DNA from 2 places in the Sphingomonas sp. GW821-FHT10F09 genome. Region 2 is predicted to be linked to the other one. Evidence: riboswitches for the same ligand, from Rfam matches in the RefSeq annotation. Region 2 holds a riboswitch; the other holds the start of a gene.

Region 1 (7,649 bases), on a different contig from region 2:
GGAAGGTCGCCAGATCGATGTCGAGCCCGTCGCCCTCGCAGGTCGAGCGTGCGACTTCGTAGATCCGCCGCTCGATCGGCCCCAGCTGGAAATAGGCGGCGGCATAATCGAGCACGTGGCGATCGAGCAGGATCGCGCGGAACAGCCAGTCGCATAGCCGCACCTTGACCGCCTTCAGCCGGCGTTCGCCGCTCTTGGTCTTGGTATAATGGAGTTTTGCTTCGGAGAGCCACGAGAAGAAGCCCTCCTCCCCCTCCCCGCCCGCTTCGATATTGGTCTTAATCTGCGTGCCCTGCAGCCGCTCGAGCGCCTCCGACAGCCGCCCGTAGGAGCGCGCCGAATGGTTGCTGCCGGTGACCGAGAACAGGTCGTGCGCGGTGAAGATGAAATCCTGCTCGACATTCTCCCCCGCTTCCAGCTTCGCCGCCATCAGGCTTGCGATGTAGAGCACGATCTCCTTGTCGTAGATCGTCGCGACGCCGCTCGCCGAGGGGCGCACCTCGATCGACACGGTCGCATGGTCGTAGGTCAGCGGCTTCATCCACGCGTTTTTGGAGAGCGCGAAGAAGGGAAACGCCATCAGCGACCGCTCGCCGCGGATCTCGCCGTGCAGCGGGCTGTCGAGCAGGAACAGATCGCCCTGCGGGATGCCGGCAGGCTTGCCGGATGGCGCGGGCGTGGAGCGGGAAGAGGTGGTCGAACGGGGCATGGTCATTTCCTACTCGAAAGCACGAACTTTTGGCACCCCAAGCTGGATTACCGAGGGAAAAGGGGTGCCGACATCCATCAGTTCGTGCTTTCGAGTAGGAAATGCCGCAGCCGGCGATAAGCAGGCGTTCCGCGTATCACCTGTCGATCTGTCGACATGTCGAGAGCAGATGTCACGAGATGGCGGTTACATGCCATCCCGGTTGACATGTCTACATGTCCATTGACCGACATGATGCTCGGGGTGGCCCGCGCGATGCCCCTTGACCCGCGGGCTCCCGCCGACGGATACATCCGACCATCGATGTGGGAGAGACCGGGCGAACCCGGCGCCGAAGGAGCAACCGCCCCGGAAACTCTCAGGCCAAAGGACCACAGCGGCGCCAGACCCCTGGCTGTACATCTGGAGAGTGGCGCCACCCGGCGTCCGCCGACGGGATAACGATCTCAGGCGCAAGGGACAGATGGGGCATGCAGGCCGGCGACGCCGGCGGAAGGACCGCATGCACACCGATCCCGTCACCGCACCGCTCGACCGCGACCTCGATCGCCCGATCAGCGTCGCCGAACTGTTCACGATCGGCATCGGCCCGTCGAGTTCGCATACCGTCGGCCCGATGCGCGCCGCGTTCGACTTTGCGCAGCGCGTGGTGGGGCAAGGGGCGCCGCCCCCGGTCCGCACCACCTGCGACCTCTACGGCAGCCTCGCGCTGACTGGACGCGGTCATGCGACCGACACCGCCGCGATCCTCGGCCTGGCCGGCTGGGAGCCCGAGCGGCTCGATCCCGATACTGCGCCCGCGATCCTCGCCGATATCGCCGCGCGCGGGCAGCTGCTGCTCGCCGGCCACCATGGCATCGCCTTCGCCGACGCCGACATCGTCTTCCACCCGCGGCAGTTCCTGCCCGAACATCCCAACGGCATGACCCTCACCGCGACCCGCGCCGATGGAAGCATTCAGGCCGAAACCTATTTCTCGATCGGAGGCGGCGCGATCCTGCGCAAGGGCGCGCCGGTCGCCGCGACCAATGTCGCGGTCCGCTATCCCTTTACCTCCGGCGCCGATCTGCTCGTCCTTGGCGATGCGAGCGGCCTGTCGATCGCCGACATGGTCCGCGCCAACGAGGAGGCGTGGCGCACGCCGGTGGAGACCGACGCCTTCCTCGATGCGGTACGCGCGGCGATGAGCGCCTGCATCGACCGCGGCATCGCGCAGGAGGGCGTGCTACCCGGCGGCCTCAGGGTCCGGCGCCGTGCGCATGCGATCGCGCAGGGGCTGACCGGCGACGTCCCCGGCAGCAACCCGGCCGAGGTGTTCGAATGGGTCAGCCTGTGGGCGCTCGCGGTCAACGAGGAGAATGCCGCAGGCGGCCGCGTCGTCACCGCACCGACCAACGGCGCGGCCGGCGTGCTGCCGGCGGTGCTGCGCTTCTACGAGACGCTGGTCGCGCGCGATGCGTCGGCCGAGGCGCGGGGGGAGGGGGCTCGCACCTTCCTGCTCACCGCCGCGGCGATCGGCATGCTCTACAAGAAGCGCGCGTCGATCTCGGCCGCCGAGATGGGCTGCCAGGGCGAGGTCGGCGTCGCCTGCTCGATGGCGGCGGGCGCGCTCGCCGCGGTGCTCGGCGGCAGCAACCGCCAGATCGAGAATGCCGCCGAGATCGGCATGGAGCACAACCTCGGCCTCACCTGCGATCCGATCGGCGGGCTGGTGCAGATTCCCTGCATCGAGCGCAACACGATGGGCGCGGTCAAGGCGATCAACGCCGCCTATCTCGCGCTGCGCGGCGACGGCAGCCACGTCGTAAGCCTCGATGCGGTGATCGAGACGATGCGCCAGACGGGGGAGGACATGCGCTCGCAGTATAAGGAAACAAGCCTCGGCGGACTGGCGGTCAATGTGGTGGAATGTTGACGATCCTACGTGTCGACATGTCGAGTTAGCGATGGTTCCCGTGCGATTGTGCGTCCGGTCGGTATTCCGTAGGGACCACCGGCATGACCGATACCGTGCTAACCCGACACGTCCTCCATCGCGGATGGCTGAGCCTCGTCATGCTGCGGCTGCGGCTCGGCGAGGTCGAGTGCGACCGGGCGATTGTCGAACATGTCTCTGGCGCCGCGGTCCTCGCCTATGATCCCGAGCGGCGGGTGGCGATGACGGTGCAGCAGACGCGGGATGCGGTGCTGCATCTGGCGCAACCCCGCTTCGCCGAAGCGATCGCTGGCGTCACTGAAACGGAAGACCCCGCCGAAACCGCGCGGCGCGAAGCATTTGAAGAAACCGGTCTGCGCCTGCGCCATGTCGTATCAGTGGGCCAAGTTTGGATGACGCCGTCGTCGACGACCGAACGTGTGCATCTATTTCTGGCCGAATATTGCCCCGCAGACCGCATCGGTGCGGGCGGGGGTGCGGTGGACGAGATCGAGACGATCGACGCGCGCGAAGAATCGCTGGCGACGCTCTGGGCCAATGCCGTCAGCGGAAAGGTGGGCGATGCCAAGCTGTTCATGCTGTTGCAGGCGCTAAAGCTGCGGCGGCCCGACCTGTTCGACCGCGGCGACGGACCGCGGCAATTTTAGGCTTCGATTGAGCTTGACTGGTGAACCGGTTATTCCACGATCCGCGCGCTCCCATGGGCGACGGTAAACAAGGTATGCGTTGGCATGTTGGGCGATGTGGACCCGCAGAATGTAGAGCGGGACGACGTGTCCGAACATCCAATCACAGATTTTCATCGCATGGGGTCCCGTTGGCGACCGCGTAGCGCGGTGTTGCAGTTCCGCGTGATATTGTATGCGCTGTGCGTTGATGTCGTCGCGATCTTCGCCGGGTTCATGTGCGCGGCCATACCCCGTTACGCCCTGTCCACCGACACCGGCTGGCTGGTCTTCACTCTCGTTCTGATCCCCCTGTATGCGCTGATTGCATCCAATCTCGATGCCTATGACACCACCAACCTCCAAGACCCGTTCCGGGCGATCCGTCGCGGGCTTCAGGCGCTGGTGCTGGCAGTCGGTCTCGTCATCCTCGCCGTCTTCTATCTGAAATCCGGGACGACGTTCTCGCGGCTAACTATCGGTATGGGATCAGCGCTGGCGATCACGTTCCTTGGCATCGCCCGCTATGTCTTTGTGCGCCATCTCAACCGGATCGTCGGCGGTAATCCCTTCAGCTCGATCTTGCTGCGCGACCGTGGGGCACCGATTCCGCCCGGAAATTTTTCGATGGTCATGGCCGCCGAATCTTATTTTGACCCGGAGGAACACGACCCACATATGTACGACCGGCTGGCGACGCTGATCGCCAGCGCCGACCGGGTCATCGTCACCTGTGCGCCCGAACATCGCATGGCCTGGGCGCAAGCGTTGCGCGGCGCCAACGTGCAGAGCGAAATCGTTGTCCCCGAACTGACCGCACTGGCGCCGCTGGGGCTCGGCCTCAATCGCGATGTTCCGACAATCATCGTCGCGGCAGGGCCACTCAGCCTGATGGACCGCAGCATCAAGCGGTCGTTCGACCTGATGGCGGCGGCAAGCGCGCTCATCGTCCTCGCGTTTCCGATGCTCGTCACCGCGATTGCGATCCGGCTGAACAGTCCGGGACGGATCCTGTTCAAACAAGTTCGGATCGGCCGCGGCAACCAGTTGTTCCGCATGTACAAATTCCGCTCGATGTATGTTCGTGAATTGGACGATGCGGGTCATCGCTCTACTGCGCGTAACGACGACCGGGTGACGGCGGTCGGCCGGTTCATTCGCAGGACTAGCATCGACGAGCTGCCGCAGCTCATCAACGTCCTGAAAGGTGACATGAGTATCGTGGGTCCGCGGCCGCATGCCCTGGGTTCGCGGGCGGCGGACAAATTGTTCTGGGAGGTCGATCAGCGCTATTGGGGCCGCCATGCGACGAAGCCCGGCCTGACCGGCCTAGCGCAGGTGCGCGGCTTTCGCGGTTCGACACTGATCGAGGACGATCTCAAGAATCGACTCAAGGCCGACCTAGAATATCTTGAGAACTGGTCGATCTGGCGGGACCTCAAGATCATCTTCCTGACCGTCCGCGTAATCTTCCACCGCAACGCATTCTGATGCGGACGTCGGCGGGTGGCGCGAAGCGCAATCCGCGCGACCCCATTTGTGATTGTACCTGCCGCCATGATGGTATTCTTTGGTAGCCGGCGCGAGCGGATCGTCGGCAGCACGACCACGAGCATTGCTCGTAGCCGAAGGGGTGGAGTATCCACTGCCTAGCGCGGAGTGTGGTGGTACAAGACGGCGTGCAGCGGTCGATTGCCGCCCTGCGGGATGCCACGGAACCGTAGACACGTTCCAAGGCATCTACTTCGATGCGATGTTCGTCACCACTTGAGCGGCAAGACAGCACGGCGGAGAATATCCGCGTCAACGCTCGACGCTGGCGAAGGCGCTGCCGGCGGCCAACAGACCAGCGATCGGGCCGATATCGGCACATACTTCATGGGATACTTCTCTCACATTGGCCTCCGGCATAGCCAAGCCAACCTGAATAGCAGGCGTATCCCAAAGCCATCGCAATACAATGCGCCTTATCGGCGCTATCCTGCCATCACACAGTCTAGGTTCACATTTGCTGCGGCAGGTTGATTCATCGACTGAATCAATCGCGCTCCGGTGATCCAAGAAATCCGTCGGACAGCCCGTCGGCACACGCCTAGAATCGCAGGCCATGGACACGCTGCCATTCACGCCTGTCGAGCTGATTGCCATCGATACCGCGCGCAACATCCGCCGGCGCTGGCGGGTCGCGGCGTATCGCGATCTGTTCGGGCGGGTGATGATCGAGACGGGCTGGGGCCGGATCGGCGGGCGGGGACGCGATCTGGTGCGCAGCTTTGCCAATGAGGACGCGGCACTGCGCTACGTGCGGGCGCTGCTCGCGCGGCGGGCAAGCGCGACGCGCCGGATCGGGGTGGGGTATCGGCCCACCAACCCAGCGCGTCGAGGTGTCGACATGCCTACAGGCCAAGCGCCGTCAGCACCTTTGCCCAGCTGACATATTTGAAGTTCTGCGTGTCGGGGGCGTTGTCGCCGTCCTGCGCCACCAGCAGCCCCTTGGGATAATCCGGGCCGAAGTCGCCGAGCGCCAGTTCGATCCCGTCGGTGTCGCTGGTGCCGTCGATCGCACCGCCACCGATACGGAAGCGACCGGCGTAGGTGACACCCGGGAGGCGGTAGAGCGTATAGGCGTTGTCGCCCTGGCTCGAGGCGACGAGATAGCCGCCGGTGCGGCCCTGCGGGGCAAGCGCGAGGCCCTCCGCGTCCGCCACCAAAGTCGTGCCGTCGACTTTGGCGATCGGGGTCGCCGTCGTCGGCGCGGCGGGGTCCGCGGCGAAGCGCCACAGGCCGACGTCCTCCTCGGCGACGTAGAGCAGTCCGGTGCGGTCGTCGACGACGCAGCCCTCCGCCTGGCTGGCGAGCTTCATGCTGCGCACCGTCGTGACCGCAGGGGAGGGCCCCGACAGGTCGATCGCGACCTGATCGATGCGGCCGTCCTTCAGCACGACGAAGCCGAACAGTGCCTTGTCCTTAGCGCGCGTCCACAGGCACATACCATAGGCCTCGCCGGGGCCGACCGGATAGCGACCGATCGGTACCAGTCGACGTGTCGACGTGTCGAGCGTGAACAGCGAGACGTGCGCCTGCGCGACATCGGCGCGGTCGCTCGCCGCGGCGATCACGCGCCCGCCGAGATCCCGCAGGTCGACGTTGTTGAGCCGCGCGGCCGGGGTAAAGGATACGCGCTTGCCCTTCAGATCGTAGACGTGGATCCCCGCCTTCTTGTCGGTGCCGATGACGAGGCTCTGCGCCGGATCGCGCGGGTTGCGCCAGATCGCGGGGTCGTCCGCTGCATCCGCGGCGGTATCGACCGGATCGGTTTCCGCGGTCGCGGCGACGTTCGGTGCGACCTGTGACGGTACGGGCGCTACCGTCGCGCAGCCGGCGAGCAGCAGGAAGGGGAGGGCGCGCCTCACAGCTTCACCCGCACACCGCCGAACAGCGTGTAGCCGAACTTTTCATATTCGTACGTCCGGTACCGCTCGCCGAAATAGCGCACGCCGGCGGTGTTGGTGAGGTTCTTGCCCTCGGCGAACAGGTTGATGCCCTTCATCAGCTGGACGCTGCCGGTGACGTCGAGCTGGCCGCGGCCCTCCCAATAGAGGTCGAGCGCGGGATTGTCGGCGTTGATCTCGTCGAGATAGTCGGACCGCTTGGTATAGGCGACGCGCAGGTTCACCGGGCCGCGCTCGTAGAAGACGCTGGCGTTCCACATATGCTTCGACTGGCCGGGCAGCGCGAAGCGGCTGCGGCCGGCATAGGTGGCGTCGAACTGCGCATCGCCCTTGGTATAGGTGTAATTGGCGAACACCCCGAAGCCGCCGAGCAGCCCGGGCAGGAACGACAATTGCTGCTGCCAGTTGACCTCGACGCCGTAGAGCTTGCCCTCGCGCGCGTTGACCGGGCGGCTGAAGATCGCCGGCAGGCCCTGATACGTGCCTGTGCTGTTTACCGTGTAGCGATAGTCGGTCAGGTCCTTGTAGAAGCCGTTGACCGCAATCAGCCCGAGCGGACGGATATAATATTCGAGGCCGGCATCGGCGTTGTTCGACAGCGTCGGGTCGAGGCCGGGCGCACCGAATTCGACGCGGACGGTATTGCCCTCGGTCGTCTCGAGCACGCGCGGGGCGAGCTGCGGGAAGTTCGGACGGTTGATCGCCCGGCTCAGGGCGGCGCGCAGGATCAGGTTCGGCGTGAACGCCTGGCGCAGCGTTAGGTTGGGGAAGAAATCGACATAGCCGCTCTTGCCCGATGCGGTGCTGACCACGCCGGTGCGCGAGACGACGGGCGCCTGGCTCTGGAAATTGGTCGTCTCGACGCGCAGGCCGGCGATCAGCGTCGT
Region 2 (7,649 bases):
ATCGCGTAATTCTGGCGGCTGAGGCGGGTGTAGTGGCGCACCGCCTCCGGCTCGGCGAGGCCGGGCAGGCCGATCGCGCTTTCGCGGAACAGGCCACCCAGCCGGTTGTCCGTGCCGATCTCGCCGCGGTCGGCGAAGTCCACGCCGGTCGTCTCGGTCGAGCCGATCTCGAAGATCAGCGCCTCTTCCAGCATCAGCGCCTTGTTGCCGGTGAAGGTCGGGGCGGCCGTGCCGGTGCCGGCGTTCATCTCGGGGCGCCAGCCGCTCTGGTTGATGCTCATGCCAGTACCTCCTCGAGCGCCGCGGCAAGCGTCTCGACGTCCTCCGCGGTGGTGGTTTCGGTGACCGCGACGATCAGCCCGTTCGCCAGCGCCGCCTGGTCCGGATAGAGCCGGCCCAGCGACACGCCCGCCAGGATGCCGCGATCCGCCAGCGTCCGCACGACGGGGCGCGCCTCGACCGGCAGCTTCAGCGTGAATTCGTTGAAGAAGGTGTCCGTCACCAGCTCGACGCCCGGCACCTTCGCCAGCCGCGCCGCCGCCGCCGCCGCGCCGACATGGTTGATCGCCGCAAGCTGGCGCAGGCCCTTCTCGCCCAGCAACGTCATGTGGATCGAGAAGGCGAGCGCACACAGCCCGGAATTGGTGCAGATGTTCGACGTCGCCTTTTCGCGGCGGATATGCTGCTCGCGGGTCGACAGCGTCAGCACGAAGCCGCGCTTGCCGTCGGCGTCGACCGTCTCGCCGCACAGCCGGCCCGGCATCTGGCGGACATATTTGTCCTTGCAGCCGAACAGCCCGACATACGGCCCGCCAAACTGGAGGCCGACGCCGAGCGACTGACCCTCGCCGACGACGATGTCCGCGTCCATCTCGCCCGGCGACCGGATCGCGCCCAGCGCGACCGGCTCGGTCACCACCGCGATCAGCAGCGCCTTGTTGGCGTGGCAGGCGTCGGCGAGCGGCGTCAGGTCGGCGATGCGGCCGAGGATGTCGGGATATTGCACCACGACGCACGACGTGTCGCCGTCTATCGCGGCGATCAGCGCGTCGATATCGGTGTCCGCGCCCAGCGTCGGCAGCGCGGTTTCGAGCGCGTCGCCGGTGTATTTCGCCATCGTCCTGGCGACGCTGACGTAATGCGGGTGCAGCCCGCCCGACAGGATCGCCTTGCCGCGCCGCGTGATCCGCCGCGCCATGCCGATCGCCTCCCAGCAGGCGGTCGAGCCGTCGTACATCGACGCATTGGCGACGTCGGTGCCGAGCAGGCGCGCGACCTGCGTCTGGAATTCGAACAGCATCTGCAGCGTGCCCTGCGCGATTTCCGGCTGGTACGGCGTATAGGCGGTCAGGAACTCGCCGCGCTGGATCAGGTGATCGACGCTGGCCGGCACGTGATGCCGGTACGCCCCCGCACCGAGGAAGAACGGCACCTCGCCGGCGACCGTATTCTGGCGCGCGAGCGCGGTCATGTGCCGCTCGACCGCCAGCTCGGACGCGTGGTTCGGCAGTCCGTGGACGGGGCCGTCGAGACGGGCGGATTCGGGCACGTCGACGAACAGGTCGTCGATGCTGGCGGCACCGATGACCGACAGCATCGCATCACGGTCGGGCTGGGTAAGCGGCAGGTAGCGCATCAATTACTCCCTAAACCCCTCCCCTTCGGGGGAGGAGCAAGGGGTGGGGGAGGTCTCATCGAGACCAGCGCCTGCGGACAGGCCCCACCCCGACCCCTCCCCCGAAGGAGAGGGGCAAAGACTTACAGCTTCGAGGCGAACGCCGCGTAGGCGGTTTCGTCCATCAGCGATTCGAGCTCCGACGGGTCGCTGAGCGTGATCTTGAAGAACCAGCCCTCGCCCTCGGCATCCGAATTGACCAGCGACGGGTCGTCGACCAGCGCCGCATTGCCCTCGATCACGTTGCCCGACACCGGCGAATAGACGTCCGACGCCGCCTTGACCGATTCGACCACCGCGGCCTCGTCGCCCTTGGCCAGCTGCTTGCCGTCTTCCGGCACGTCGACGAACACGATGTCGCCGAGCTGGCCCTGCGCATATTCGGAGATGCCGACGGTGCCGATGTCGCCATCCACGTCGACCCATTCGTGATCTTCGGTAAAGTAACGGCTCATCTCACTTGCCTCCCAGGATGTTCAAAGCTGCCGGACGTAGCGGTGGGGAACGAACGGCATCGGCACGACCGTCGCCGCATGGATCTTGCCGCGCTGGACCAGCTGCACGGCCGTGCCGGCGGCGGCGAGCGCGGTCGGGATATAGGCCATCGCGATCGGCGCGCCGACGCTGGGGGCGAAGCCGCCGCTGGTGACGCGGCCGATCACCGCACCATCCGCATCGACGACGCTCGCGCCCTCGCGCACCGGCTGGCGCCCGGCGACCGACAGGCCGACGCGCTTCACCGCGGCGCCGTCCGCACGCTCGGCGAGGATGCGCGCCGCACCGGCGAAGTCGGCGGCCTCACGGCGGCGCTTCGACAGCGCGAACCCAAGGTCGGCCATCACCGGCGTCGTCTCGGGATCGAGGTCGTGGCCATACAGCGGCAACCCCGCCTCGAGCCGCAGCGAGTCGCGCGCGCCGAGGCCGATCGGCTTCACTTCCGGCTCGGCACAGATCGCGTCGGCGAAGTCGGCGGCGGCCTCGGCGGGGATCGAGATCTCGACGCCATCCTCGCCGGTATAGCCCGAGCGGCTGATCCACAGCGCATGGCCGTTCCAGTCGAACGCGCCCGCGGTCATGAACACGAGGGTTTCGACGCCGGGGATCAGCCGCGCGACCGCGGCGACCGCCTTCGGCCCCTGCACCGCGAGCAGTGCCTGATCCTCCATCAGGTTCATCGTGATGGCGTCGGGCAGCACGTCGAGCAGATAGGACAGATCGTCATATTTGGTCGCGCCGTTGACGACGACGTAATAGCTCGCCTCGCCGAAGGGATGCGCGCCCTCCTCGGGCAGCCGCGTCGCCATCAGGTCGTCGAGGATGCCGCCCTCGTCGTTGAGCAGCAGCGAATAGCGGATTTTGGTGGGGCCGAGGCCGCCGATATCGCCCGGCAGCACCGCTTCGAGCGCCCTGGCGACGCCCGCCGCATCGATGCCGTCGCCGGTGAAGCCGACCTGGCCCATATGGCTGACGTCGAACAGGCCCGCCGATTCGCGCACCCACAGATGCTCGGCCATGATGCCGTCGTACTGGACGGGCATCTCATAGCCGGCGAACGGCACCATCCGGCCGCCGCGGGCGCGGTGCCAGGCGTCGAGCGGGAGTTGCAGGATCGCGGGCTCGTCGCCTTCGTTCAGGTCGTCGAGCGGGTCGGCCCCGACTAACGTCTCAGCGAGAATGTCTGGCAGCGTATCGCTCATCAACCGTCTCCAAAAAAGGCACGCGACCGAAGCGCGGCCGGGGGCCGCATCCGATCCGTCATACCCCCTCTGTCACGGTGACCTGAGAGCTTTGACCCGATGTCGCGAAACGCCGGGCTTACCCCTTCGGTGGCTCCTCAAAGGAACGCTTTCCAGAGTGTCGATGAGGCGGCGCGCGGTCCGTGGTGCCTGAGAGATTCCGGGGTGGTTGCTCCTTCGGCGGCCTCCTTGTGAAGAGGCTCTCTCCCGCGCGCGCCCATGCCGGTTGCCCGGCATCGACCCGGCGATCTGTGGCGGCGCAGCATGGCTTAGTCAATCGGGAAAGACGCCCATCCTACCCTCTCTCGCAGGGAGGGGCCGGGGGTGGGTCGCGTGCGCGCGATACGGACGCCGTCGAACGCGAGGCGAGCGGTACGCCCGGGCGTCACCAGCCCGCCGGACACCCACGCGTAACCGTCGTCATCCCCACGCAGGCGGGGATGACCAACGACGCGGAGGCTTACGCCGCGACCTTACCGCTGCGCGTTATACTTCAGCTGCTCGTCGGTCAGCTGGAACCCGACCAGCGCCTCGAAGCTCGCCCGCAGGACGGCGGACCGCACCTCGGGCCGCGACAGCGGATCGGTCGCGGCATCCTCGTCGCCCGCCTTGCGCTTGCGGGTCAGCTGTTCGCGCACCTCGTCGGGTAGCGTCGCCGCCGACCGCGCGATCTGCGTCGAGGCGGTGCCGCTCGCCTGCGCGCGTGCCTGCCCGGCGTCGAAGTGGATCGCGATCTGGCCCTTGCGCTTCGCCGTCACCGCCGACCCGCCGCGGACGATCGCGATATAATAAGGCAGCACGATATCGCGCGGACCGTCGGTGCGGGCGCGCCGCGCCGCGACGTCGAAGGTCACCGCGGTCGCGATCTGGTCGCCCGCGTCGTTGCAGGTGCCGCGCACGTTGGTCATGTTCGCCACCACGTCGATCGCGCTCGCATCGCGGCTGGTGACGGGATCGAACAGCGTGATGTCGCCGGTGCCGGCGGCGACGCCGACCGTCGGGCAGGCCGAGCGCACGGCGGTGATGCCGCCTTCCACGATCTCGCCCTTGCCGGCGCACCCGGAGAGGATCAGGCCGAGGGCGGTGAGGCCGAGAAGCGGAGTTTTCACGGAGACGCGTACCTTTGTCGAACGGACGGGATGCGGCGCCGGACGGCTCCGACGGTGCGGCACGCAGCATAGGAACCGGCTGTCGCGGGTGCAAGCAATCGCGTGCTCCCGCGCGCTTGCCCAATCGCGGACTTCCGCGCGCGCGTCCAATCGCGTAGGAGCGCTGCATCATGGCCTCTCTTTCCCAGGTGGACGGCGCGAAGCCGGTCCTCGAGCTGCTGATCGCAGCCCCCCGCGGCTTTTGCGCCGGCGTCGACCGCGCGATCCGCATCGTCGAACTCGCGATCGAAAAGCATGGCGCGCCCGTCTATGTCCGGCACGAGATCGTCCACAACAAGTTCGTCGTCGACACGCTGAAGGCGCAGGGCGCGATCTTCGTCGAGGAACTCGACCAGGTGCCCGACGGCGCGCCGGTCGTCTTCTCCGCGCATGGCGTGCCGAAATCGGTGCCGGCCGCGGCGCAGAACCGCGGCCTCGACTATCTCGACGCGACCTGCCCGCTGGTCTCCAAGGTCCATCGCCAGGCCGAACGCCTCGTCGCGGCGGGCCGTCACATCGTCTTCATCGGCCACGCCGGCCACCCGGAGGTGGTCGGCACCTTCGGCCAGGTGCCCGAGGGCGCGATGTCGCTGATCGAGACGGCCGAGGATGCGGAGCGGTTCACGCCGCCCGATCCCGACAATCTCGCCTTCCTGACGCAGACGACCCTGTCGGTCGACGACACCGCCGCGGTGGTCGCGGTGCTGCAACGCCGCTTTCCCAACATGCAGCCGCCGCGTGGCGAGGACATCTGCTACGCCACCTCCAACCGTCAGGCGGCGGTGAAGGCGATCGCTGCGGCATGCGATGCGATGCTGGTGATCGGCGCGCCCAATTCGTCCAACTCGGTGCGGCTGGTCGAGGTCGCCGAGCGCGAGGGCATCCCCGCGCGGCTGATCCAGCGTGCCGCCGATCTCGACTGGGCGTTCCTCGACGGCGTCGGCACGCTGGGGATCACCGCGGGCGCCTCCGCCCCCGAACTGCTGGTCCGCGAACTCGTCGACCTGCTCGCCACACGCTTCGCGGTGACCGAGCGCGAGGAAGAGACGACGCGCGAGACGATCGCCTTCAAGCTGCCGCGCGGGCTGGAAGCGGCGGCTTGAAGGACTGATTGTCCCGCGAAGATAAGAGGATGCGCGCCGAGGACGCTGGGAAGATAGTCGCGCAGCATCTTCGATCGTCCTCCGGGACGTCGGCTCGAAAGGCGCTCCACGCTGGGACCCGACATCTCCGCGCCTCCGCGCCTTCGCGCGAACATCTGCTTTGCGTCTTCGCGTCTTCGCGTGAACACACCCAACACCGACCAACCGGACAGGACACAGCATGGCCGTCTACACACAGGTGTCCGCCGAGGCGTTGACCGCCTTCCTGCGCCGCTATGACGACGTCGGCGAACTCGTCTCCGCCAAGGGCATCGCGGAGGGGGTCGAGAACAGCAACTACCTCGTCGACACCACCACCAGCCGCTTTATCCTGACGCTGTACGAAAAGCGCGTCGATGCCGGCGACCTGCCCTTCTTCCTCGCCCTGCTCGACCATTGCGCCGCGCGCGGCCTGCCGGTGCCGCCCGCGATCAAGGACCGCGACGGCGTCGCGATCCAGCAGCTGGAGGGCCGCCCCGCCTGCCTGATCCGCTTCCTCAACGGCGTGTCGCTGACCCAGCCGACGCCCGCACAGGCCGCCACCGCCGGTGCTGCACTCGGCGATCTGCATGCCGCGCTCGCCGACTTCGCCGGGGATCGACCCAACAGCCTCGGCATCGCCGACTGGCGGCCCCTGCTCGACCGCTGCGGCAGCGACCTCGACCGGATCGCCCCCGGCCTGTTCGCGCGTATCGACGGCGCGCTCGCCGTGGTCGAGGCGAACTGGCCGCACGCCTTGCCCGCCAGCGTCATCCACGCCGACCTGTTTCCCGACAACGTGCTGATGCTCGGCGCAGAGGTAACCGGACTCATCGATTTCTATTTCGCCTGCCGCGACATCCGTGCCTATGACGTCGCGGTGATGCACACCTCCTGGGCGTTCGATCCGCTGGGCGCGCCGCTCGACGGCGTCGGCCCTGCCCTGCTCGCCGGCTATATGCGGGCGTTCGGCCTGTCCGATGCGGAACGCGCCGCGCTGCCGGTGCTGGCGAAGGGGGCCTGCATCCGCTTCCTGCTGACCCGCGCGTGGGACTGGCTCAACACCCCCGCCGACGCGCTGGTGACGCGCAAGGACCCGCTCGCCTATCTGCGCCGGCTCGACTGGTACGACGCGCATCCGGAGGTTTTCGCATGACCGACCCCGCCCCGCAGCTGGTGGAGATCTCGACCGACGGCGCGTGCAAGGGCAATCCCGGCCCGGGCGGCTGGGGCGCGCTGCTCCGCTTCGGCGGCCACGAAAAGGAATTGTCCGGCGGCGAGACGCTGACCACCAACAACCGGATGGAGCTGACCGCGGCGATCGAGGCGCTGCGCGTGCTGACGCGGCCGTGCAAGATCAGGCTGTCGACCGACAGCAAATATGTGATGGACGGCCTGACCCGCTGGATCCACGGCTGGCGCAAGAACGGCTGGCGCACCGCCGACAAGAAGCCGGTGAAGAACGCCGAGCTCTGGCAGGCGCTGTTCGCGGAGACGCAGAAGCACGATATCGAATGGATCTGGGTCAAGGGCCATGCCGGCAACGCCGACAACGAACGCGTCGACAAGCTGGCGAGCGACGCCGCCGTCGCGGCGGGCCGCGGTACGCTGTGAGCCGTGTTACCCGCTGAGGGGCGGGTTCACCCACCCCGGCCCCGTTCGGAGACGACGGGCTACGGTCGGCAAGGGGCCCGGGCGACCAGCCCCCCTCACTCCTCCTCGACCGGCGCCTCCGGCCCGTTCTTCAGGATCGAGGCGATGGCATTGCGTGCGGAGGCGCGGCTTTCATAGCCTTCGGTCCACCAGATCAATTCGCTGTTGTGCTTGAACTTGGCGACGTAATCGCCGGCCTTGTTCTTCTCGATCACGAACTTGTGCGGCATGTCCTGCTCCTTCTCGTGGCGATACCACGAGGGTAGCAGCATCCGGATCGCGCGCCAGCCTATTCCCGCCCGAACCGCGCCGGGCT

Evidence for each region. A riboswitch is a leader RNA that binds a small molecule or an ion and turns the genes downstream of it on or off. The one in region 2 is predicted to bind glycine.
Region 1: another riboswitch for glycine. It lies ahead of AC1RTO_RS18415 (L-serine ammonia-lyase); the one in region 2 lies ahead of gcvT (glycine cleavage system aminomethyltransferase GcvT).

The regions. Positions count from the first base shown of each region.
Region 1 is NZ_JBXASI010000009.1:3,313-10,961, forward strand. Features, by position in the region: gene AC1RTO_RS18410 (replication initiator protein A) at 1-709, opposite strand, end outside; glycine riboswitch at 1,006-1,093, shown strand; glycine riboswitch at 1,102-1,182, shown strand; gene AC1RTO_RS18415 (L-serine ammonia-lyase) at 1,212-2,624, shown strand; gene AC1RTO_RS18420 (NUDIX domain-containing protein) at 2,708-3,292, shown strand; gene AC1RTO_RS18425 (sugar transferase) at 3,377-4,801, shown strand; gene AC1RTO_RS18430 (WGR domain-containing protein) at 5,418-5,744, shown strand; gene AC1RTO_RS18435 (phytase) at 5,707-6,723, opposite strand; gene AC1RTO_RS18440 (TonB-dependent receptor) at 6,720-7,649, opposite strand, start outside.
Region 2 is NZ_JBXASI010000001.1:170,188-177,836, reverse strand. Features, by position in the region: gene gcvPB (aminomethyl-transferring glycine dehydrogenase subunit GcvPB) at 1-281, opposite strand, end outside; gene gcvPA (aminomethyl-transferring glycine dehydrogenase subunit GcvPA) at 278-1,636, opposite strand; gene gcvH (glycine cleavage system protein GcvH) at 1,759-2,130, opposite strand; gene gcvT (glycine cleavage system aminomethyltransferase GcvT) at 2,152-3,372, opposite strand; glycine riboswitch at 3,432-3,538, opposite strand; glycine riboswitch at 3,539-3,631, opposite strand; gene AC1RTO_RS00750 (hypothetical protein) at 3,885-4,520, opposite strand; gene ispH (4-hydroxy-3-methylbut-2-enyl diphosphate reductase) at 4,691-5,662, shown strand; gene thrB (homoserine kinase) at 5,883-6,836, shown strand; gene rnhA (ribonuclease HI) at 6,833-7,294, shown strand; gene AC1RTO_RS00730 (YegP family protein) at 7,390-7,563, opposite strand; gene AC1RTO_RS00725 (NAD(P)/FAD-dependent oxidoreductase) at 7,623-7,649, opposite strand, start outside.